Aliamphritea hakodatensis: one gene and its partner. The protein of the gene in region 1 binds, or shares a complex with, the protein of each later gene. Links are inferred from orthologs where the notes say so. Each region holds a gene or a part of one and is shown on either strand. Other genes may lie near its edges.

Region 1 (11,115 bases):
ATTGAGCAACTGGTAAATGCCGCGCCTGGCAGCCATATTGTAATCATGAGCAATGGCGGTTTTGGTGGCATTCACACCCGGCTGGTGGCGAAGCTTCAGGAACAGGCCGGCTGAGTGGTTCGGGGATATGATTTTAATTATGAATAGCAGGAAGAGTCATGTCGGCTTATCGTGAAGCTATAACACTGGCAATCACCGGCGCTTCTGGCGCACAGTACGGTTTGCGCCTGCTTGAGTGCCTGATACAGGCGAACTGTCAGGTGATGGTGATGATTTCTCAGGCCGCACAGGTGGTGATCGCCACTGAAACCGATGAGCAGTTGCCGGGCAGCACCCAGGCGCAGGCGGAGTATCTGCAGCAGCGTTTTAATGCCAGAGACGGGCAGATACAGGTGTTCGGTAAACAGCAGTGGATGGCCTCCGTTGCATCCGGCTCCGGTGCGCCGGCGAAAATGGTTGTCTGCCCCTGCAGTACCGGTGCGTTATCGGCCATTGCCTGCGGTGCCAGTAATAACCTGATTGAACGGGCGGCGGATGTGGCGCTGAAAGAGCGCCGGCAGTTAATTCTGGTTCCCCGTGAAGCGCCGTATTCTGAAATTCATCTCGAGCATATGCTGAAACTGACCCGCATGGGCTGTGTCGTCATTCCGGCCAGCCCGGGCTTCTATAACAAACCTCAGACGGTTGAAGATATGGTTGATTTTGTGGTGGCCAGGATTCTTAATCAACTGCACATTGAACAGGATCTTCTGCCCCGTTGGGGCGAATAAGCCAGCGTGCCTGTCGGTGGCCGTTATTGTGGTGGTGCCGGGTGCAATTTATCCCGCCCGACAGTAGAATAGCGGCCTTTGTTTTCCCACCTTTGGATCGAGAAATGGCCAACATTTTAGCCCTGGATACTTCTACAGACGCCTGTTCGGTTGCGCTGAGCTATAACGGTGAGTTGCTGGAAGATTTTCGTATCATTCCCCGGCAACATACCAAACAGTTATTGCCAATGGTGGAAGAGATTCTGACCGAAGCAGGTATCAGTGTCGCACAGCTGGATGCGATTGCTTTTGGCCGGGGGCCGGGATCATTCGCCGGTATCCGTATTGCCACCGGTGCTGCCCAAGGGCTGGCGTTTGCGGCTGAGTTACCTGTGTTGCCAGTTTCGACGCTGGCGGCGATTGCACTTAAAACCACTCAGACCGAGGGCGTCAGTCAGGTGATTGCGGCGCTGGATGCGCGGATGAATGAAATCTACTGGCGTGCCTATCAGCTTGAAAATGACGTGCTGGTCGGGCTGGGTCAGGAAGTGGTCTGCCCGCCACAGGCGCTGACACTGCCGGGTGATGGCGACTGGTGTGCTGCCGGCAAAGGCTGGAGTTATCTGGCGGATATGCAGGCAGATGTTCAGCAGGCGATTACAGATCCTCAGCAGGATATTTATCCGACGGCCGGTTGCATGGTTCAGCTGGCAGCTGCTGACTTTACCGCAGGGAAGGGCATTGCGCCTGAGGACGCCCATCCGGTGTATCTGAGGGATGAAGTCACCTGGAAGAAAATTGATCAGCAAAAAAAGAAATCACAGCAGTAACACGCTCTGATTAGCAGGACAATTCATGGATTGGTTACAAATAATCACGCTGGCATTGATTCAGGGACTGACAGAATTTCTGCCGGTTTCCAGTTCAGCACACCTGATTCTGCCTTCGCAGCTGCTTAACTGGGAAGATCAGGGGCTGGCATTTGATGTCGGGGTTCATATTGGCTCTCTGGCGGCGGTGATGTTCTATTTCCGTAAGGATATCTGGAGCATGCTGAAGGCCTGGCTGGTGACCTGTACCGGGCGAAGTGCCGGGGCTGACGGTAAGCTGGCCTGGCTGGTGATTCTGGCAACCCTGCCGGCGGTGATTGCCGGTCTGATGCTGAGCAGCCTGGTGGATACTTACGGCCGCAGCATTCTGGTGATTGCCGGTACCACCCTTATTTTTGGCGGACTGCTCTGGTGGGCCGACCGCAACCGTACCGAGCAACGCCAACTGACAGATATTACTCTGAAAGATGCATTGTATATTGGCTTCTCCCAGGCGATTGCCCTGATACCGGGTACCTCCCGTTCCGGTATCACAATGACCACCGGCCTGATGCTGGGGTTCGACCGGCAGTCTGCGGCCCGTTTTTCATTTCTGCTGTCGATTCCGGTGATTTTAGGGGCCGGTGTTTTTAAAGGCATGGATCTGATGGCAACAGGCACGGCGGATCAGTGGGAAATGATTTTAGCCGGCACAGTGCTGGCGGCGATCAGTGCGCTGTCCTGTATTCACCTGTTCCTGAAGTGGCTCGACCGGATCGGTATGGGGCCGTTTGTTATTTACCGGATGTTGCTGGGTGTAACCCTGCTGGCGGTGTATTTTGCGACGGCCTGACGGATTAGCTGAACTGGAACTGGCGGTTGCTGCAACAGACCCTTACTGGCAGCCGGATGCAGAGGCGCTGGCTGAACGTCTGGGCCTGCCCTGTCTGAAAAAATATAATCTTAAATTCTGTGAATATCCGCAGCTGTTACTCTGTGGGCCGAAAGGGGTACATCTGCAGGTAACCGGAAAAAAAGCGCCGGGCCCTGTGATGGCGGATTTCGTCACCGGCGCGGTGGCTCACCGGCGCAAGTTCGGCGGCGGAAAAGGCCAGATGATTGCCAAGGCTGTTGGCATTAAAGGCAGTATCCGGCCAACGGTGGCAGATGTCACCGCAGGGCTGGGCCGGGACAGTTTCGTTCTGGCTACATTAGGCTGTGAAGTACAGATGGTGGAACGCTCGCCGGTGATCCACTGCCTGCTGGAAAGCGGCCTGAAGCTTGCGCAGGAAGATCCTGAAACCGCTGACATTGCCGTACGGATGCAGCTACAGCATGCCAACAGCATAGAGTGGCTGGCCAGCGTACCGGACAGCCAGCGGCCGGACGTTGTCTACGTGGACCCAATGTTTCCCCACACGGATAAGACGGCGCAGGTTAAGAAAGAAATGGCTGTCTTCCGTGATGTGGTCGGTGAAGATCCGGATGCCGAAGCGTTGCTGCGGGCCGCGCTGGACTGTGCTGAATACCGGGTGGTGGTGAAGCGCTCCCGCAAAGCGCCGGAAATTACCGGCCCCAGCCTTGCTGGTGTTACACCGAGTTTTCAACTGCTGGGTAAATCCAGCCGGTATGATGTTTACGCGTTAAAGAAGCTGGGCTGAGGCTTGATACGCCACTGCATTAATAATGCGGTGGCGGTACATCGGCGTCAGGCGCACTGACGGCATCCTGACCAATCAGTTTCATCTGCGCATGAATGTGTTTGAGCAGTACATTCATCCGGTCAATTTCCTGTGACTGCTTGGCGATAACATCGCTCATCTTATCCAGAGCATCTTCCTGAAACGCCAGGCGGGCTTCAAGGTCGGCTATGCGGTCTGTTTCTGACATTAGGGGCTTTTCCGTGATCGTATTCTTACTGAAGTGAATTGCGGCGACATCATAATCAGGCGGGTAAAAGAGTGCAAATCCGCTCAGATGTCAGTTAATACGGCCTAAGTATACCTAAGGTATTGAATAGTTTTATCAAAATAGGTATATAAATTGTGCAGAGTTACAAGTTTTACATCTGCAGATTATATAAATTTAACTTTTAATAATGATAAGAGATCCAGAATGAGTGTTAATCAACTGATAGTTAGTGTTGTTGTCAGTGCACTTGCAACAGTGGGAATCCTGGCTGTGATAGGGGGATTATCCGGCGAAGGCGAGTTGCCAGTAATGGATATGGTGTTAATTTTTGGTATTGTTGTAGTAAGTTGTGTTGCCGCGGGTGCGTTCAGCAAACCTGCTTCTGGCCAGACGGACATGGCTGATGACGATTATGCATCTGAAGATGATGATCGTGAACTGGGTACCGTTAAGTGGTTTAACGTATCCAAGGGCTTCGGATTTATCACCCGTGAGAATGGCGACGATGTGTTTGTACATTTTCGTAATATTCGCGGCCGTGGCCACCGTTCTTTGTCTGAAGGACAGAATGTACGCTTTAATGTGCGTGAGAGTGATAAGGGACTGCAGGCTGAAGACGTTTCAATCGTCCGTAGCTAATTTTTAAGCCAAAAAAAAGGGAGTGCCAGACACTCCCTTTTTTGTGCCTGCTGTTTGGCTTCTAGGTGATAATTCCCAGTGTTTCTGCCCTGGCCAGCAGTTGTTCTTCTGAGCAATAGCCCACTGCCAGCGGCTCAATGCCTGCTTCAGTCTGGTAAGCCAGAAAAGGAAAACCCTGCACACCGATTGAGTGGCTGAAGCGCAGATCCGACTGTAATGTCTGTTCCGTTTCGGTGCTGTGTAATATCGCAGCGAATGCCTGTTTATCTAAACCTGCTTCTTCAGCCAGCCCGGTCAGAGTGTCTGTATCGGAAGGGTTTCTTGCCTGCAGGTAATAGGCCTCCTGAATGGCTCTGATCATTTTCATACCGGCACCTGGCTGCATGCTTTCCGCACTGATAACCGCCCGGCAGGCAGGGTAAGTAGACCTTCTTGGCTGACACTGCGTCCAGAAATCATGGTTGAAGTGTGTGCCTGTGCGGGCTTCAATCTGCTGCCAGGTATACTGAATAGCCTGCCGCAGCTCCGGATCCATTGGCTGATCGTTATCAGGGGCCAGACCGCCCATGTAACACAGCACCTGAATATCCGGGTGAAGACGTTCAGTCAGTTGTTGCAGCGGATGCTGAAATGCCCAGCACCAGCTGCACATGGGATCCATGACGTAAATAAGAGCCATAAAGAAGTCCTGAAATCCTAAAAAGTTTCTAAACAGCGAACCGGGGTCCGCACTGATCAGTTTTCCTAATCTTAGAACAGCGTATCGGCCATTGTTCTGAACACTGTACCAAAAAAGAGATCTTTAACGTTTCAGAAGGAAAACCGCTGAAGCAAACGGATAACTTTAAATTTATTAAGTTTTTCTTGCATTTACAGCACCGACTCCTTACTATGCGTCCCACGTTGATGCGGGGTGGAGCAGCCTGGTAGCTCGTCGGGCTCATAACCCGAAGGTCGTCAGTTCAAATCTGGCCCCCGCTACCAACGTAAAAAAGAGAGGCTTATCTTTATAGATAGGCTTTTTTTATGCCTGAAATTTGAGATCTATCTTCAGAGCAGCGTGGTAGCTCGTCGGGCTCAGCTCTTTATAACCCCGGGCGAAGGTCGCTAGCTAAAACCTGGCCCCCGCTACCAACGTAAAAAAGAGAGGCTTATCTTTATAGATAGGCTTTTTTTATGCCTGAAATTTGAGATCTATCTTCAGAGCAGCGTGGTGGCTCGTCGGGCTCAGCTCTTTATAACCCCGGGCGAAGGTCGCCAGTTCAACTCTGGCCCCCGCTACCAACGTGATAAAACAGAAGAGGCTAACCGAAAGGTTGGCTTTTTTCGTTTCTGGGGTAGGTGTTTTAAGAACAGCTCGTCGGGCTCGCTCTTTAAAACCCCGGGCGAAGGTCGCTAGCTAAAACCTGGCCCCCGCTACCAACGTAAAAAAGAGAGGCTTATCTTTATAGATAGGCTTTTTTTATGCCTGAAATTTGAGATCTATCTTCAGAGCAGCGTGGTAGCTCGTCGGGCTCAGCTCTTTATAACCCCGGGCGAAGGTCGTCAGCTAAAACCTGGCCCCCGCTACCAACGTGATAAAACAGAAGAGGCTAACCGAAAGGTTGGCTTTTTTCGTTTCTGGGGTAGGTAATTTAAGAACAGCTCGTCGGGCTCAGCTCTTTATAACCCCGGGCGAAGGTCGTCAGCTAAGATCTGGCTCTCGGTACCAACGTAAAAAACAGAAGAGGCTAACCGAAAGGTTGGCTTTTTTCGTTTCTGGGATAAGTAAAACTAATAAAAGGAGGACGCTCGTCGGGCTCAGCGCTTTATAACCCCGGGAAAAGGTCGTTATGTGTCTGCGAAAGAGAAGGTGGCATACAGGCCCTTTCAGGGCGCTGTTTGCAGTTCTGTCAGCTGTTGCCAGATCGCCTGAGCGACGATACCCGTATCGGCATCACGCCGGCGGATCTGGAAAAGTTGCGAGTGGCGGGGGGGATAGCCTTCAACATTAAGGGGCACCAGTTTGCCGCTGGACAGTTCATCTTCAATCATATGGGTGGGGATGCCGCCCCAGCCCTGATTGGCGAGCAGGATTTCTTTCTTGGCGGCAAAGTCCGATACCGTCCAGCGGAGTCCTCCGGGCAGTAGGTCCCGGCTTTGTCTGGCGCTGCCAGAGCTGCTGTCCGCTACAATGATCTGGGTATAACTTTGCATCTCCCTGATGGTTTTCAGCCGGGGATGTTGCGCCGCTTCATGGTCGGGATGCGCAACGGGAGCAATGGTGATGCTGGCAAAGGGAATGGCTTCGACCTGATCCGCCGGAACACCGTCCATTGTGGTGATAATTATATCCGCCTGTTGTTCCAGTAGCCGCTCCAGAGGGCCGGCCATGGTTTCCCGGGAAAGGTGAATGTCTGTTGCCGGGTATTGTTGTTTAACCTGGCTGATGACATTCAGCACCGGTGTCAGTGGATAAGTGGCGGTGACGGCCAGTGAAACTGAGGCTTCATGTCTGGCATTCAGGTTTCGGGCTGTTGTTCGCAGCTGTTGCATCTGTTCAAGAGCCCGGATTGCCTGCCGGTAAAATACTTCCCCTTTGGCTGTCAGCTGCGGGCGGTAAGCCTCCCGGGATAACAGTAAAAATCCAATATCCTCTTCCAGTTTTTTCAGCATGTGGCTCACTGCCGACTGGGATTTATGCAGATGTTCGGCTGCACCCCTGAAAGTGCCTTCACTGACAATTGCCTGAAGAACCAAGAGTTGTTCGTATGTCACGCTAATAAAACCTGATCTGTTTTTTGAATCATAATATTGAAAAAACAATGTTATTTATAGTTTGTTTCTCGCGATACGCTTGCTTTCGTTGATTAAGCAATGAAAGAGGATAAGCCATGAAACTGTTTTATAAACCCGGCGCCTGTTCACTGGCATCGCATATTATTTTGCGTGAAGCCGGTGCTGATTTTGAGCTGGAAGCTGTTGATACCGACAGTGGCCGTACCGCGTCAGATCATAATTACCGGGACGTGAACCCTAAGGGATATGTACCGGCCTTGCAGCTCGCCTCGGGAGAGGTGCTGACCGAAGGTGCTGTTGTGCTGCAGTTCATCGCAGACCGGTTTGCACCGGGCCAGCTGATACCGGCCCCGGGCACGTTTGAACGGGTAAGGGTGCAGGAGTTTCTGAACTATATCGGTTCTGAACTGCATAAAGCCTTTGGCCCGTTCTTCTCAGCATCTGCCACGGAGGCTGATAAGGAGAATGCCCGGGCAAGCCTGGATGTGAAATTCGCCTATCTGAATGAAGTGTTATCTGACGGCAGGGTATATCTGCAGGGCGGGAGTTTTTCTGTGGCAGATGCTTATCTGTTTGTGGTCAGTAACTGGGCGAACTTTGTGGGGATTGATCTGCAGAACTGGCCGTTGGTAGCAGAGTTTACGGCGCGGATTGCAAAGCGACCGGCTGTGCAGGCGGCGCTGCAGGCTGAGGGGCTGGTCTGATGGCTGTGAAAGATCGTGCCATGGCGGATATCTGTGATCTGATGTCCCGATACCTTGAAGGGCTGTATCAGGCAGATACCGGTGTTCTGGCGGGTGTATTTCATCCGGATGCCCGTTACGTGAACATGACAGAAGGTGACTACATGAATAAGTCACTGGCTGAATATTTCTCCGCGGTGGAAAAACGGATTCCACCGGCTGTGCGGGGGGACACTCGCCGTGAGCGGATTATCTCGGTTGAGTTTGGCGGTGAACGGATGGCCTTTGTTAAAGCATCCATGACCATGATGGGGCGGGAGTATCTGGATTTTCTCACGCTCACCTGTGACCAGCATGGCTGGCGGATCATGAGTAAAGTTTTTTCCTATGTATCTCAGACAGAGACTGTTTAAGCGGAGTAAAGATGTATGCCTTACGTAAATATTAAAGTTACAAAAGAAGGTGGCCCGGATAACAGCGGCCCGACAGCGGCACAGAAAGCGGAACTGATTGCCGGAGTGACAGAGTTGTTATCCCGGGTGCTGAATAAAAATCCGGCTACGACATTTGTGGTGGTCGATGAAGTATCGCTGGACGACTGGGGGATCGGCGGTATGCCGGTTGTGGATTACCGGAACATGCTGGCAGAACAGGCTGATAAGGCACTCAAACAGTGAGTGCGGCGCATTCTTGCTGATAAAAGGCCGGTCTCTGACCGGCCTTTTTCTGTTAGCAAGGCAGATGTTTTCAGAGCAAAAATAAAAATATTAATTGCGCGCAATTTAATTGTGTAATATTTTGATTGCCACTGAACACTGCTACCGGAGAAAAAGCATGCAATTAGACAAAACTTTATATGTGGCTAAAGCTGAAGCAACAGGTGGGCGTGAAGGCTATATACGTTCGGATGACGGTGCGCTGGATATGCCGCTGACTACTCCTAAAGCCCTGGGCGGTGAAGGTAAGTTTGGTGTGAATCCGGAGCAACTGTTTGCTGCAGGCTATGCCGCGTGCTTCATCGGGGCGATGAAGGTAGTGGCCCAGCGTAACGGGAAAACCCTCAATTCTGCAGCTAAGGTTAATGGCGAGGTAGGTATCGGTCCAGTGGGTAAAGGGTTCAATATCAGTGTGGTGCTGAATATTGACGTCCCTGAAATGTCCCGGGGAGAACTGGAAACGCTGGTCAGTGCTGCCCATGAGGTATGCCCGTATTCCAATGCTACCCGTAATAACGTTGATGTTGTACTGAAGATCGTCTGATATACGGGCTGACAGGGAGCTGTACGGTCAGCCTTTGTCAGACAACGGATCTGAATTGTAAATCTAAGGAGAAAATAATGAATCTGAAAATGTTAACCCGCCTGTTGCCTGTATCTGCTATTGCTGCGGGCATGTTGGCAGCCAGTGTCAGTGTACAGGCAGACTGGCAACTGAATAATCAGCAGTCCAGCCTGAATTTCTTATCGGTCAAGAAAGTACATATCGCTGAAACCTTTCATATTACCCGGTTAGCCGGCCAGCTCAGCGACAGTGGCAAATTGTCAGTACAGCTGGATCTGGACAGTATCGAGACCAATATCGGCATCCGTAACGAGCGCATGCGGGAACATTTATTTGAAACGTCTAAATTTAAAACCGCCACTCTGAACAGCCAGTTACCCGCCGATGTTATGCAAACGGTGAAAAATGGCGGTTTTGTGAATGCTGAAGTGGATGCCTCACTGAGTTTTCATGGTCTGGAAAAACCCCTGAAAGTGAAAGTCAGCCTGCTGTCTGACGGTAAACAGGTACTGGCCAGCAGCAGCCAGCCTGTGGTGCTGACAGCTGAAACCTATGGCCTTACGGCGGGGATTGATAAGCTGAAATCATTGGCGGGGCTGGATTATATCGGCTATACAGTGCCGGTCAGTTTTAGCCTGGTGCTTGAGCAATAAATACCGGCAGACCCTGCTTCGTGGTATATTCCTGAACAAAGTAGCAGGGCGCGGCCCCTGCTTTTTGTGCCGCCCTCAGTGTTGGAATAGATCCGCAGATGACTGCAAATGATGACCTTTCTTTACTCGATGAGCGCCTGTGTTTTGCGCTGTATTCGACCGCTCAGGCGATAACCCGGGAGTATAAAAGCTTACTGGGTCGCCTGAATATGACCTACCCTCAGTATTTGGTGTTTCTGGCATTAACGCCGGAAGATGAAATCACCGTTAAAGCGCTGGGGGAACGTCTGTATCTGGACTCAGGTACGCTTTCTCCTTTACTGAAACGTATGCAACAGGCCGGTCTGATCCACCGTTACCGTGATGCTGAAGATGAACGGAAGGTTATGGTGAGCCTGACCGCTCAGGCCCGTGAATTAACCCCCGAAATCGCGGCTATTCAGCAGGAAGTTGCCTGCTCAACCGGTCTGAAAAAGCCTGAATTTGAACAGTTACTTGGCCAGTTGCAACAGCTTAACCGGCATTTACGTCTGGGACATGACTGACCGGAACAGGGCCTTGCTGTGATGCTGAATGGCCCAGTGCAGCCAGGTCAGAGCGGCGTCAGTATGGTGAGGTTCACCGATCCGTGTGTGTCATGGCCACCTGGTTACCCTGACCGGTTTAAGCGGAATAGTTAAGGTGTAAATCCGGTGGTTAAGGGCTGGCGATAAAGGGTAAAAATATACGGTTTTTCTACCCCTTCTAAAAAAAATACCCGGTATAGCCGGGTATTTTTTTGCTCTTAAGGAGGTCTTTACACCGGTATTTTCATTTCCATTATCCGGGTATCTATGTTCCCGATTTCACGTTTTTCTTTCAGTAACTGACGGCACTCTGACGGGCTCAGCCCCATATATTTTTTGAATACCCGGGCATAATAAGACGGGTCATTAAAGCCTACGGTGAAAGCCACATCAGCAATCGAGGCGACAGGATTGAGCAGTAAACGGGTTGATTCTTTCAGCCGGTAACCAATGAGGTATTCCTGAAAGGTCAGATCGTAAGTTTGTTTGAATAACCTGCAGAATTTATTGACCGTCAGGCCACACATTTCAGCCATATCAGACTCCAGAATTTTTTCCGGATAATGGTTTTGCACGTAATTGACGGCATGCTGCAAGGTTGATTCACCACTGGTGGGCGCCCGGAATCGCACTTCCTCTGGCAGGGGCTCGCTGTCACAGCGAATATTACGTAATTTAATGGCGTCTCTGAACTCACTGGCGGTTTTCAGTGAGTCGGTGATATGTACCATGTCTGCTTCAGAAAGCGGTTTTACATGGTAGTCCCAAACCCCGGTACGAAATGCCCAGATTGCCAACGCTTCGGAATGTTGTTCGGTGAACATCAGAATGGGGAGATCCGGGTCTGACTGCCGGGTTTGCTGTAACAGGTGCAAACTCTGTATATCCGGATAATCATACTCAAAACAGATAAGGTCCGCTTCAGCGGTGTTCAGCAAACGGGGACATGTGGAGGATTGCTTGACCGTCTGCGTATGACAGATTCCATCAAAACTGCTTGATAAACATGATTGATTTGACTGGTTTCTAAGGTCAACCCAGAGCAT
Region 2 (11,284 bases), 3.1 Mb from region 1 along the record:
AGCCAGTTTGGCAAGCTCTTCCACTGCTTCGGGAAAGCTCAGCCGGTCGTGTTCCATAATAAAGCCCAGAGCGTTGCCGCCGGCGCCACAGCCAAAGCAGTAATAAAACTGTTTTTCGTTGTTGACGGTAAACGAAGGGGATTTTTCTTTATGAAACGGGCAAAGGCCTGAGTAGTTTTTGCCGGTACGCTTGAGTTTTACCCGTGACTCGACAATGTCCAGCACATTAATGCGGGCGAGCAAATCATCAATGAAGGATTGTGGGATTTTTCCTGCCATAGGACATTCGCCTGGGTAACCAATTACCGGGTATGTTAGCGGTTAAGGGAATGCTTGTCAGTAAGACTGGTCTGCCAGAAACGGGCTGGCAAAGGGCTCAGGAGGTCAGGCGGCTTTTAACCAGCTGGCTGATCGGACCCATGTCGGCACGGCCCTGTACCTGCGGTTTAACCAGTGCCATTACTTTACCCATGTCCTGCATACTTTGTGCCTGGGAATCAGTGACAGCCTGATCAATGATGCTGATGAGCTCAGCTTCTGAAAGTGCCTGAGGCAGGAACTCTTTAATTACAACAAGTTCCTGCTTCTCAATATCGGCCAAATCATTTCGGTCAGCCGCTTCAAACTGGCTGATCGAATCGCGACGCTGTTTTTGCATTTTATCCAGCGTGGCGACAATACGGGCATCGTCAGGTGTAATCCGCTCATCGACTTCGATGCGCTTGATTTCAGCCAGAATCATACGGATGGTTGCCAGGCGATCTTTTTGCTTGGCGCGCATTGCAGCTTTCATCTCATCACTGATGCGTTGCTTCAGGTCAGACATCGTTGCTCCGTAGAAATTCTTAAGTGACTTTTCGATAGTAAAGTCAGGTCTTTTGCAGTTGCTCAGGACCTGACTTAATCCGTTGTCGCTATGCGACGAACCCGCCGATGATCAGTACAGACGTACGCGACGCTGGTTTTCGCGCTGAACTTTTTTCAGGTGGCGCTTTACAGCAGCAGCAGCTTTACGCTTACGAACAGAGGTTGGCTTCTCGTAGAATTCACGACGACGCACTTCAGCCAGTACACCTGCTTTTTCGCAAGAACGCTTGAAACGACGCAGAGCTACGTCAAATGGCTCGTTTTCTTTAACTTTAACTGCTGGCATATTAAATACCTTACCTTCCTTAAAAAATTTAATCTGATGTGGCCGAGTTTAGACTCAGCTGGCCAATAAGGGCGAACATTCTATTCTGATGCAATGGCACTGTAAAGGCTAAATGCGATGAAATCTTCTCTAAATTGAAGCATAATGGCGCCGCTTTTTATGCCGCTTGGGCAAAGTCCGCGGCATCTTACAGTAAAGTCCGGATAAGAGCAGGCTGAATTTGATTTTTTTGGCCTGAAAAGCATTTTTTAGTCATTTTTTAACCTGTGGAAGCCAGCATGCGTGTATTGGGTATTGAAACTTCATGTGATGAAACCGGCGTAGCGATCTACGACACCGATAAAGGTTTATTGGGTGATGCTTTATACAGCCAGGTGGCAATGCATGCTGAATATGGCGGTGTTGTGCCTGAACTGGCCTCCCGGGACCATGTGCGCAAACTGTTACCGCTGGTTCGCGAAACTTTGCAGCAGGCAGGCACGACGCCTGAGCAACTGGATGCAGTCGCTTACACCGCAGGCCCGGGGCTGATTGGGGCGCTGATGGTCGGTGCCGCAACCGGCCGGGCGATGGCACTGGGCTGGGGGATTCCTGCGCTGGGTGTACATCATATGGAAGGACACCTGCTGGCGCCTATGCTGGAGGAGACGCCGCCGGCGTTTCCGTTTGTGGCGTTGCTGGTTTCCGGCGGCCACACCCAGTTAGTCCGGGTAGACGCTATCGGTGAGTACAGTTTACTCGGTGAGTCACTGGATGATGCCGCCGGTGAAGCCTTTGATAAGGCTGCCAAGATGTTGGGGCTGGCGTATCCGGGCGGGCCGGAAGTTGCCCGTATGGCTGAGCTGGGCGACCGTAGCCGGTTTCGTTTTCCCCGGCCGATGACCGATCGTCCCGGTCTGGATATGAGTTTCAGCGGGTTAAAAACCTTTACGTTGAATACCAGCAACAAACTGCGGGTAGATGGAGAGCTGGCAGAGCAGGATCAGTATGATATTGCCGCGGCCTTTGAAGAAGCCGTAGTAGAAACCCTGGCAATCAAATGCCGCCGGGCCCTTCAGCAGACAGGCTTTAAGCAGTTGGTGATTGCCGGTGGAGTAAGTGCTAACCAGCGTTTACGCCGTAAGCTGGGTGATATGGTAGCCAAAGAAAAGGCTGAGCTTTTCTATGCTCGCCCCCGTTTCTGTACCGATAATGGTGCGATGATTGCCTTTGCCGGCGCGCAACGCCTACTGGCTGGCCAGCAAAGTGACCTGACCATCCTGGCTCAGCCACGCTGGCCGCTGGACACTCTGCCGGGTATCTGAGTTCTCAGGCTTTTTTCAGTAACTGGCTGATATTCTGATGATGACTGGCAAACAGGATGCAGGATATCAGCAGGCTGAGCAGTAGCCACTGAGGGGCAAGCAGCCAGGCAAACAGGGGAGTGAGCAGCGCCATGCCCAGCGCCGCCAGTGCGGATACTTTTAACAGTCCGATCAGTGCGAGCCAGCAGACTGCCTGTGCCAGCCCCAGGTGCCAGTCTAATGCCAGGCAGGCACCCACTGTCGTGGCAACACCCTTGCCGCCGCGGAACCGCAGGAAGACTGACCATATATGACCGCCCAGTACGGCGAGTACTGCCAGCGCCATCCAGACACTTGTTACAGCATTCGCGGATAACAGATATTGCGCCACCCCGATAGCGATCAGGCCTTTAAGCAAGTCGCCGGCCAGCGTCATCACTGCTGCTGCTTTGTTGCCAACTCTCAGTACATTGGTGGCGCCGGGATTACCTGAGCCTTTCTGGCGGGGATCGCTGATTTGCATGCAATGACAGACGATAACTGCAGTGGGGACAGAACCCAGCAGATAAGCGGCCAGCAAGATTGCAATATTGGTAGCGATATCAGGGCTGTTCATGGTCAGAACCGGTATTCATATGTTGTCCTATATACCGTGAATTGTGGAAAGATACAAACAGCTTGCCGGGATTTAGCGCATTATTCCGGATGCGGACGGTTTGGTATTTTCCGGTTTAGTATCAATGATGCGGGGCGGAAATAAGCAAGCTTCTGACCGCCAGACGTAATACACTGCCCGTATAACAGTATTGACATCCTGATGCCCTGTGTTGACTATCAGGTCATCCGGATATGCACTGCATTGACACATATTTTTTTAATTTGATTTATCAACAGGTTACAAAATTGTAATGGATATTGTTTATATTAAAGGTCTGGAGATTGAAACCATTATCGGTATTTACGACTGGGAACGGGAGATCCGCCAGCGTGTGGTACTGGATATTGAGATGGGGACCGATATCCTGTCAGCGGCTTCCAGCGAAGATGTGGATAACACGCTTAACTACAAAACTATCTCTGAACGGTTAATCGATTTTATTGCCAACAGTGAGTTTCAGTTGATCGAAACCATGGCTGAGGAAGTGACCAGGATTCTTGCCAACGAGTTTGGCGTGCGCTGGGTGCGTTTGCAGCTGGGTAAACCGGGGGCAGTACCGGCGGCTCAGGATGTGGGTATCATTATTGAGCGGGGAGAACGTTTTTAATGGCAAAAGTATTCGTCAGTATCGGCAGCAATCAGGATCGTGAGCACAATATTAGCGGCGGTCTGGATGCTTTGCAGGCAACATTCAGTGAGTTGCGCTTGTCGCCGGTCTATGAAAGTGATGCTGTCGGTTTTGACGGTGCACCCTTTTATAATCTGGTGGCTGAGTTCACGACTGACCTTGAACTGGCGGCGCTGAATGCGACGCTGAAAGACATTGAAGATCAGCATGGCCGTTGCCGCAAGAGTGACAGCCTGGGCAGGACGCTGGATATTGATATCCTTACTTATGATAATCTCATCGGTGATTTTAACGGTGTTCAGTTGCCCCGTGCCGAAGTGCTGGTGAACAGCTTTGTATTGCGGCCTTTGGCAGAACTGTCGCCAAAATCACGTCATCCTGAGTCCGGTGAAACCTATCAGGACTTATGGCGGGACGCTGATAAGGACAGGCAGCCGTTAGCGGCGGTGGACTTTATCTGGCAGGAAAAACAGCTTTCAGCGGTTTAAAAAATCAGTTAATTCGGCTTAGGGAGTGGCGTTATGGATCTGACAACCATTATCAGCATTGTTGTTGCAGTGATTGTTATTGGCTATCTGATTGCAGTGTTTAACAGTCTGGTCAGCCTGCGTAACCGGCATCAGAATGCGTTTTCGCAAATAGATGTGCAGTTAAAGCGCCGCTATGACCTGATACCAAATCTGGTGGAAACGGCTAAGGGGTATCTCAAGCACGAGCGTGAAACGCTGGAAGCGGTTATCAGTGCCCGGAATCAGGCCCGGGCAGGGCTGGACAGTGCTATGGCCAGTGCTCAGAGCGCCGGCTCACTGCAACAGCTGGGCATGGCTGAGTCCGGTTTACAGGCTGCGCTGGGACGCTTTAATCTGGTGGTTGAAGATTACCCAGAGCTGAAAGCCGACGGTCAGATGCAGCAGTTAAGCGAAGAGCTTACGTCGACCGAGAACCGCGTTGCGTTTGCCCGTCAGGGATTTAACGATGCGGTGACCGATTACAACGAATATAAACAGAGTTTTCCACCGGTGATTCTGGCAGGCCTGTTTGGTCATAAAGCCGATGCCAGTTTGCTGGAAATGGCCGACCGGGAACAGATCCAGAAAGCACCTGAAGTCAGCTTCTGACGCTAAAGCCGGATGAACTTCTATGAAGCACAGGCGCTGGCCGGTAAGCGAAGTTACTGGCTGGTCGCACTGTTCCTCGGCATTACCTTCCTGATTATCGGGCTGACCACTTTATTTGTGGTGACCTGGCTGTGGTTTGATGACGGCGGTTATTACAATCAGCAGGCAGAACTGCTTGAGTATTTTACCGTGCAGCGGTTTGCCTGGGTTGCGGTTGCGGTTTGCAGTGGCCTGATCATTACCGCCTGGCTGAAGTGGCACGAAGTCTGTCGTGGGGGCGCAGCCATTGCCGAATCGATGGGGGCCACCCAGGTATTACCCGTCACCCGCTATGCCGAGCAACGGCGCTTGCTGAATGTTACCGAAGAAATGTCTATTGCGGCGGGTATTCCGGTACCTCCGGTGTATCTGTTGACCCAGGAAGCCGGGATCAATGCATTTGCTGCCGGTCTGCGGCCTTCTGATGCTGTCGTGTGTGTCAGCCAGGGAGCATTGGATCACCTCAGCAGAGATGAGTTGCAGGGGGTGGTGGCGCATGAAATCAGCCATATCTTTAACGGTGATATGCGCCTGAATATGCGTTTGCTGGTGTTGCTGCACGGGTTGATGTGGATCGGTGAGATTGGCCGTGAGCTGCTTTACAGCCGGACATCTGTCCGGGCGAAACCCTTTGGTTTGGGCTTGTTTGCCATCGGCTGGACAGGCATTGCCGGCGCCAGAGTCATTAAAGCCGCTGTGGGGCGACAACGGGAGTTTCTGGCGGATGCAGCAGCGGTACGGTTAACCCGTAACCCGGCGGGTATTGCCGGTGCCCTGAAGGCGATTGGCAGTATAAAGAGCAGCAGCCGGGTCGAGAATCACCGCTGTCATGAAGCCAGTCATCTGTTTTTTGCCAATATTAATGGTGCGGCGATGAGTTTGCTGGCGACGCATCCGCCGTTGCGGCAACGTATTCAGGCAATTGAACCGAACTGGGATGGCTGTTTTTCTGAAGATCGCTGGCAGCAGGCCAGAGAGCAGGTTAAAGAGCATGATGGTGACCGCAAACAGCAGGTGCTGGGGGCGGTGACCACCATGATACTCAGCAGTGCGGTGCTGGATGTGGCCGGGGTTTCGGATTTGGATCTGGTGTCTGAAACCGAATTGCCGGATACGCTGGCAGACATTGCCCACGACGCTTTTGCTGCCCGGGCCATCCTCCCGGTGTTGCTGCTGGCGCCGGATATATCTTTGCGTGAACAGCAGATGTATCTGTTATCTGAGTTTGATCCGGCGCTGGCTGAACAGGCAGAAACACTCACAGAAATGCTGAAAGACGTGTCCCGCGGCGCTTATTTACCCTGGGTGCTGATGGCAATGCCAGCCCTCAAGCTGCAGTCAGCAGAGCAGTATCGTGGTTATAAGCGTGTGCTGATGAAGCTGATCAGGGCCGATAAACAGATTGATCTGTTTGAGTGGTGCCTGTATCAGTTAACCGGCCACTACTGTGATGGTCACTACGGTATACGCCGCCGGGCGCGGATGCTGGAACAGTCTGAAGATGATCAGGCCGGGGCATTTGAACGGGTCGCATCCATGCTTGTCTGGCACGGAAGGCAGTCAGACAGCAGTGGGGCTGATCTTGAACGGCACTTTAATCTGGCGGCCAATACCGCCGGCTTTTACAATATTGAGTTGTTACCTCAGCAGCCCAGCGCTGAAACTGAGCTTAAGGCATTCAGTGAGGCGGTATTCATTCTTGCGGCGGCGGGGCCGTTACTGAAATCCCGCTATCTTAAGGGGCTGGTGCGCTGTGCCCGTCAGGACGGTAAAGTCTCTGTGGTCGAACGTGAGTTACTGACAGCCGTGGCTGCCGTAATGGAATGTCCGCTTATTGGCCTTGAGGATGACTGGCCTGTTCGCAGATAGTGAGCTGACGCCGCCTGATTTCCTCTCCCAGTGCCTTGCCTTTAAAACCCTCTGCCATGATTTCCCGGGGCGTTATGCTGCCCAGTTGGGTCAGGAGGTCCGGAAGCTGAACTTCAGCAGCCAGGGCTTGCTGATCATTGAGTATTCTGCAGGCCGTGAACAGATTGTGTAACCGTTCCGGACGGCGGAGTAAATCTAAATCCAGAATTAACTGCAGGCGGGCATCGGATGTCAGGTGGGGAAAGTTAAGCAGATCGTCGGCACCGCGGAACAGCTGCAGGGCCAGGTCACGAAACAGGTTCGGTAACCGCTGCCGTTCACTGAAGGTCTTAATGACTGAGGCGTCAGTAGCTGTTTTAAGTAACAGCAGGGCGCAGCGGACTTCAGCTGATGCCGATGTATTCAGAAGTAGCAGTTCTGCAGGGCGAATGGGCAGCTCAGGGAACAGCTTGCCGTTGGCGTGAGAGTCTTCCAGTATCCGGAAAAATGTTTGCGGGCTTTGTTCGCCCAGTGCCCGCTGCATTTCCTGCCAGACCCTTTCCGGGGTGAGAAACTCAAGTTCGTCACTGCTGGCCAGTTGTTGCATCAGCGCCAGTGTTTCCGGTGCCAGGGTGAAGCCCAGATGGGCGTAGCGTGCGGCGAACCGGGCGACACGCAACACCCGTAGCGGGTCTTCAGCAAATGCGGGGGATACATGGCGCAGAATGCGCTGTTGCAGATCCTGCTGACCATTATACGGGTCGATAATCTGACCGTCGGCGCTTTCAGCCATAGCGTTGATGGTCAGGTCGCGGCGCAGTAAATCCTCTTCAAGGGTGACATCCGGGCTGGCATGATACTGAAAGCCGGTGTAGCCCTTGCCTGATTTACGTTCCGTGCGGGCCAGTGCATATTCTTCTCCGCTGTCCTTGTGGATAAATACGGGGAAGTCCTGGCCGACAGGCCGGAAGCCTTGCTGTAACATGATTTCCGGTGACGCACCGACCACGACCCAGTCCCGGTCATACACCGGATACCCCAGAAGTTTGTCGCGAACCGCGCCGCCCACCAGATAGACCTGCATATTTATGCTTCCGGGGCGCTGCACATTTCAGGCTTGTTTGCCTGCCAGAGCTGGTAGCCGCCGTCGAGGCTGTATACCTGATCAAATCCCTGGCCAATCAGCAGTTGTGCCGCAGACTGGCTACTGTGACCGTGGTAACAACAGACAATGACCGGTTGATCCATATCCGCTGAGGTAATAAAGGTATGCAGGGTTTCATTGCTCAGATGGCTGGCGCTGACAATGTGTCCGGCGGCAAAACTTTGCGGGTCGCGAATATCCACAACGACGGCGCCGTCTTCCATCAGGGCAACTGCCTGTTCGATATTAATACACTGATAGGTTTCCATTGCTTTACTCCGGTTGTTTCAGGCTTGGGACACTGAATAGCTGCTGATCTTCAAGGCGCATGGCTGTCAGGGTATTACCCCATACGCAGCCGGTATCCAGGGCAAATACGTTATGGTGGTCGGCTTTGCCTTCCAGTGCAGCCCAGTGTCCAAAAATAATACGGTGCTTGTCGACGGTTTTTCCCGGATGTTCAAACCAGGGTAAAAAACCTTCCGGCTGGCTGCTCAGGGCACCCTTGGCGAGAAAGTCGAGCCGGCCTTTGTCGCTGCAAAAGCGCATCCGGGTGAAGTAATTGGTGATCATCCGCAGCCGTTCCCAGCCCTGAATAGATTTCTTCCAGCGGTCCGGCTTGTTGCCGTACATGTTGCGGAAATACTCAATGGCAAGGGTACTTTGCAGCACCTGTTCAACTTCTTTGGCACAGCTGCGGGCTTTCTTTAATGACCAGTTAGGCGGAATACCGGCATGCACCATGGTATAGCCAAGGGCTTCGTCATGAACCAGCAGGGGCTGGTGGCGTAACCAGTCCATCAGGTCGTCGCGGTCCGGGGCATTAAGAATTTCGTCGAAGGTATCGCTGCGCCGCTGAGTGGTGGTGCCGTAATGAATCGCCAGCAGGTGCAGATCATGATTGCCGAGTACAATTCGGGTCTGGCTGCCGAGTTCTTTCAGAAAACGCAGGGTTTCCAGTGACTTGGGTCCACGGTTAACCAGATCACCGGCAACCCACAGTGTGTCTTCCGGGCCGAAGCTCAGGGTGTCCAGCAGTTGGATAAGTTCGTCAAAGCAGCCCTGTATATCACCAATGGCGTAATGGGTCATAGCGGGCCTGATCAGTGCAGTGCGTTTGGCTGTGCCAGTGTGAACGGCGCAATTTCAGCATTGAAGGTCTGGCCGTCTTCGGCCTTCATTTCATAATGTCCCTGCATGCTGCCGACATTGGTGGCCAGTACTGTGCCACTGGTATAGCTGTAGCTTTCTGTCGGATCAATGACCGGTTGCTCACCGACTACGCCTTCCCCTTTGACTTCCTGTACCTGTTCGTCGCCGTCAACGATCAGCCAGCGGCGGTTAAGCAGCTGAACCGGCTGGCTGGCGTGGTTGGTGATGGTGATATGGTAAGAAAAAACAAAGCGTTTTTTATCCGGATCAGACTGCTCCGGAAGGTACGATGTTTCCACGTTAATGGCGATACTTTCTTGTTCTAATGCGGCAATCATCTGTTTAGTCGCTCTGTTTAGTGCTGATGAAATCACTGATGCGGATAAATTCCTGCAGGCTCAGACGTTCCGGGCGCAGGCCCGGGTCGATGTCCAGCGCCTGAATATCATCGGCACTGATCAGCGGCTTCAGGTTATTTCGTAAAGTTTTGCGACGCTGACCGAAGGCGGTTCTGACGACGACTTCCAGTTTATCAACATCCTTAGCCGGGTGGGGGACTTTTTTGTATGGGATCAGCCGGACGATTGTCGAGTCAACTTTGGGGGCCGGGTCAAACGCTTCCGGTGGCACAATAAAGAGTGGTTCTACGTGGCAGTAGTACTGCGCCATAATGCCCAGACGGCCATAAGCACTGTCCCCTGGCTGTGCTGCCAGACGGTCAACAACTTCCTTCTGCAACATGAAATGCATGTCTTCGATCTCTTCAGCATAGCTCAGCAGATGAAAAATCAGCGGCGTCGAGATGTTATACGGCAGGTTACCGACAACACGCAGTGGCTGCGGGGCCTGGTGCAGGGATGCAAAGTCAAACTTCAGGGCATCCGCTTCATGAATGTTGAATTTATCCGCGTAACTGAAGAACTTGGTACGCAGAATAGGAATCAGGTCCCGGTCCAGTTCCACGACATTCAGTTGCTGGCATTCGGGCAGTAATTCTTCAGTAATAGCCCCCAGGCCTGGGCCGATTTCTACCAGATGCTGGTCTTCCTGCGGTGCGATGGAGCGAATGATCCGGCGAATGATGCCCTGATCATGCAGGAAATTCTGGCCAAAGCGTTTGCGGGCTTTGTGGCCGACGGGTTTTTTACTCATGAATGACGTTCCGTTGGGGTTCTTTGTGGATAACTGAAGCAATGATAGCTCAGTTATCCTGATTGCTGTGGCTGGCCATTTCTGCCGCATAGTCGATGGCGGTCAGCAGGCTGCCGGTATCGGCCTTGCCGCTGCCGGCCAGATCAAGGGCGGTGCCATGATCCACTGATGTGCGGATAATGGGCAGGCCCAGCGTAATATTGACGGCGTTGCCAAAGCCTTTGTATTTTAGAACAGGTAATCCCTGATCGTGATACATCGCAAGGACAGCATCGGTTTGCTGCAGGTATTTTTCAGTAAAGAGGGTGTCTGCCGGTAGCGGGCCAGTGAGGTTTATACCCTCCTGACGCAGCTTTTCAAGGGCCGGTTCAATTGTTTCGATTTCTTCCCGCCCCATGTGTCCGCCTTCTCCTGCATGGGGGTTCAGGCCGGCAACCAGAATACGTGGCTGTTGTAAGCCAAAGCGTTGTTGTAAGTCCTGATGCAGTACCCGGATGACTTGCTGCAGTAAGGGGGCTGTAATTGCGCCCGGTACCTCCAGTAATGGCAGGTGGGTGGTGGCAAGCGCGACACGCAACCCTTGAGTTGCCAGCATCATAACGACTTTATCGCTGCCGGTCAGGGCTTCAAGAAACTCGGTGTGTCCGCTGAACGGAATGCCGGCATCGTTGATGATGCCTTTGTGTACCGGGGCGGTGACAATGGCAGAAAACTCACCGTTCATGCAGCCGGTCGTCGCCCGGGTCAGGGTGTCCAGTACATACTGGGCGTTGGCCGTATCGAGTTGTCCGGCTGTCACTGCGGTTTTACAGGGGACTGGGTCAACCCACAGACAGCCTGCAGGGGTGCTTTGTGCCGGCTCGCTGGCGTCGTACTGACGGATTTCCAGGGGGAGTTGCAGCTGTGCAGCCCGTTCAGCAAGCATGTGCGGATCGGCAATGGCAATCAGTTGTTGCTGATGGCCCTGCTGGGCAATCTGAATGCACAGATCCGGGCCGATACCCGAAGGTTCGCCCGGTGTCAGTGCTAACTTGAAGATCTGATCCGGCATTATTTCAGCTCAATATATGCCTTGGCACGGATCTCCCGTAACCAGTTCTGCAGCTCTT

The links.
Region 2: the proteins of tsaB (region 1) and tsaD are in contact, whole or in part, in a solved structure (PDB 4WQ4), measured with the Escherichia coli proteins. The link is inferred for Aliamphritea hakodatensis from one-to-one orthologs.

The regions. Positions count from the first base shown.
Region 1 is NZ_AP025281.1:3,989,091-4,000,205, reverse strand. What follows is about bases 1-2,726. They hold tsaB (tRNA (adenosine(37)-N6)-threonylcarbamoyltransferase complex dimerization subunit type 1 TsaB), read left to right. Parts: upstream 1-874; coding sequence 875-1,579; downstream 1,580-2,726. Other genes in these bases: PCI15_RS18310 (class I SAM-dependent methyltransferase), read left to right, coding at 2,398-2,726; PCI15_RS18315 (undecaprenyl-diphosphate phosphatase), read left to right, coding at 1,605-2,411; PCI15_RS18325 (flavin prenyltransferase UbiX), read left to right, coding at 159-770; mpl (UDP-N-acetylmuramate:L-alanyl-gamma-D-glutamyl-meso-diaminopimelate ligase), read left to right, coding at 1-114. In the rest of the region: more of PCI15_RS18310, read left to right, coding at 2,727-3,219; PCI15_RS18305 (SlyX family protein), read right to left, coding at 3,239-3,448; PCI15_RS18300 (cold-shock protein), read left to right, coding at 3,674-4,108; PCI15_RS18295 (DsbA family protein), read right to left, coding at 4,170-4,787; PCI15_RS18285 (LysR family transcriptional regulator), read right to left, coding at 5,978-6,865; glutathione transferase GstA, read left to right, coding at 6,982-7,590; PCI15_RS18275 (nuclear transport factor 2 family protein), read left to right, coding at 7,590-7,982; PCI15_RS18270 (tautomerase family protein), read left to right, coding at 7,998-8,246; PCI15_RS18265 (organic hydroperoxide resistance protein), read left to right, coding at 8,404-8,829; PCI15_RS18260 (YceI family protein), read left to right, coding at 8,907-9,503; PCI15_RS18255 (MarR family winged helix-turn-helix transcriptional regulator), read left to right, coding at 9,602-10,048; PCI15_RS18250 (AraC family transcriptional regulator), read right to left, coding at 10,300-11,115. UniProt on the Escherichia coli protein: Required for the formation of a threonylcarbamoyl group on adenosine at position 37 (t(6)A37) in tRNAs that read codons beginning with adenine.
Region 2 is NZ_AP025281.1:915,580-926,863, forward strand. What follows is about bases 550-3,444. They hold tsaD (tRNA (adenosine(37)-N6)-threonylcarbamoyltransferase complex transferase subunit TsaD), read left to right. Parts: upstream 550-1,431; coding sequence 1,432-2,457; downstream 2,458-3,444. Other genes in these bases: PCI15_RS04130 (GatB/YqeY domain-containing protein), read right to left, coding at 550-826; rpsU (30S ribosomal protein S21), read right to left, coding at 938-1,153; plsY (glycerol-3-phosphate 1-O-acyltransferase PlsY), read right to left, coding at 2,462-3,052; folB (dihydroneopterin aldolase), read left to right, coding at 3,345-3,444. Also shown: dnaG (DNA primase), read right to left, coding at 1-279; more of PCI15_RS04130, read right to left, coding at 377-549; more of folB, read left to right, coding at 3,445-3,701; folK (2-amino-4-hydroxy-6-hydroxymethyldihydropteridine diphosphokinase), read left to right, coding at 3,701-4,210; PCI15_RS04160 (LemA family protein), read left to right, coding at 4,244-4,840; PCI15_RS04165 (M48 family metallopeptidase), read left to right, coding at 4,853-6,748; PCI15_RS04170 (tRNA nucleotidyltransferase/poly(A) polymerase-related protein), read right to left, coding at 6,711-7,811; thiosulfate sulfurtransferase GlpE, read right to left, coding at 7,814-8,140; PCI15_RS04180 (symmetrical bis(5'-nucleosyl)-tetraphosphatase), read right to left, coding at 8,145-8,963; apaG (Co2+/Mg2+ efflux facilitator ApaG/CorD), read right to left, coding at 8,975-9,361; 16S rRNA (adenine(1518)-N(6)/adenine(1519)-N(6))-dimethyltransferase RsmA, read right to left, coding at 9,366-10,175; 4-hydroxythreonine-4-phosphate dehydrogenase PdxA, read right to left, coding at 10,225-11,226; PCI15_RS04200 (peptidylprolyl isomerase), read right to left, coding at 11,226-11,284.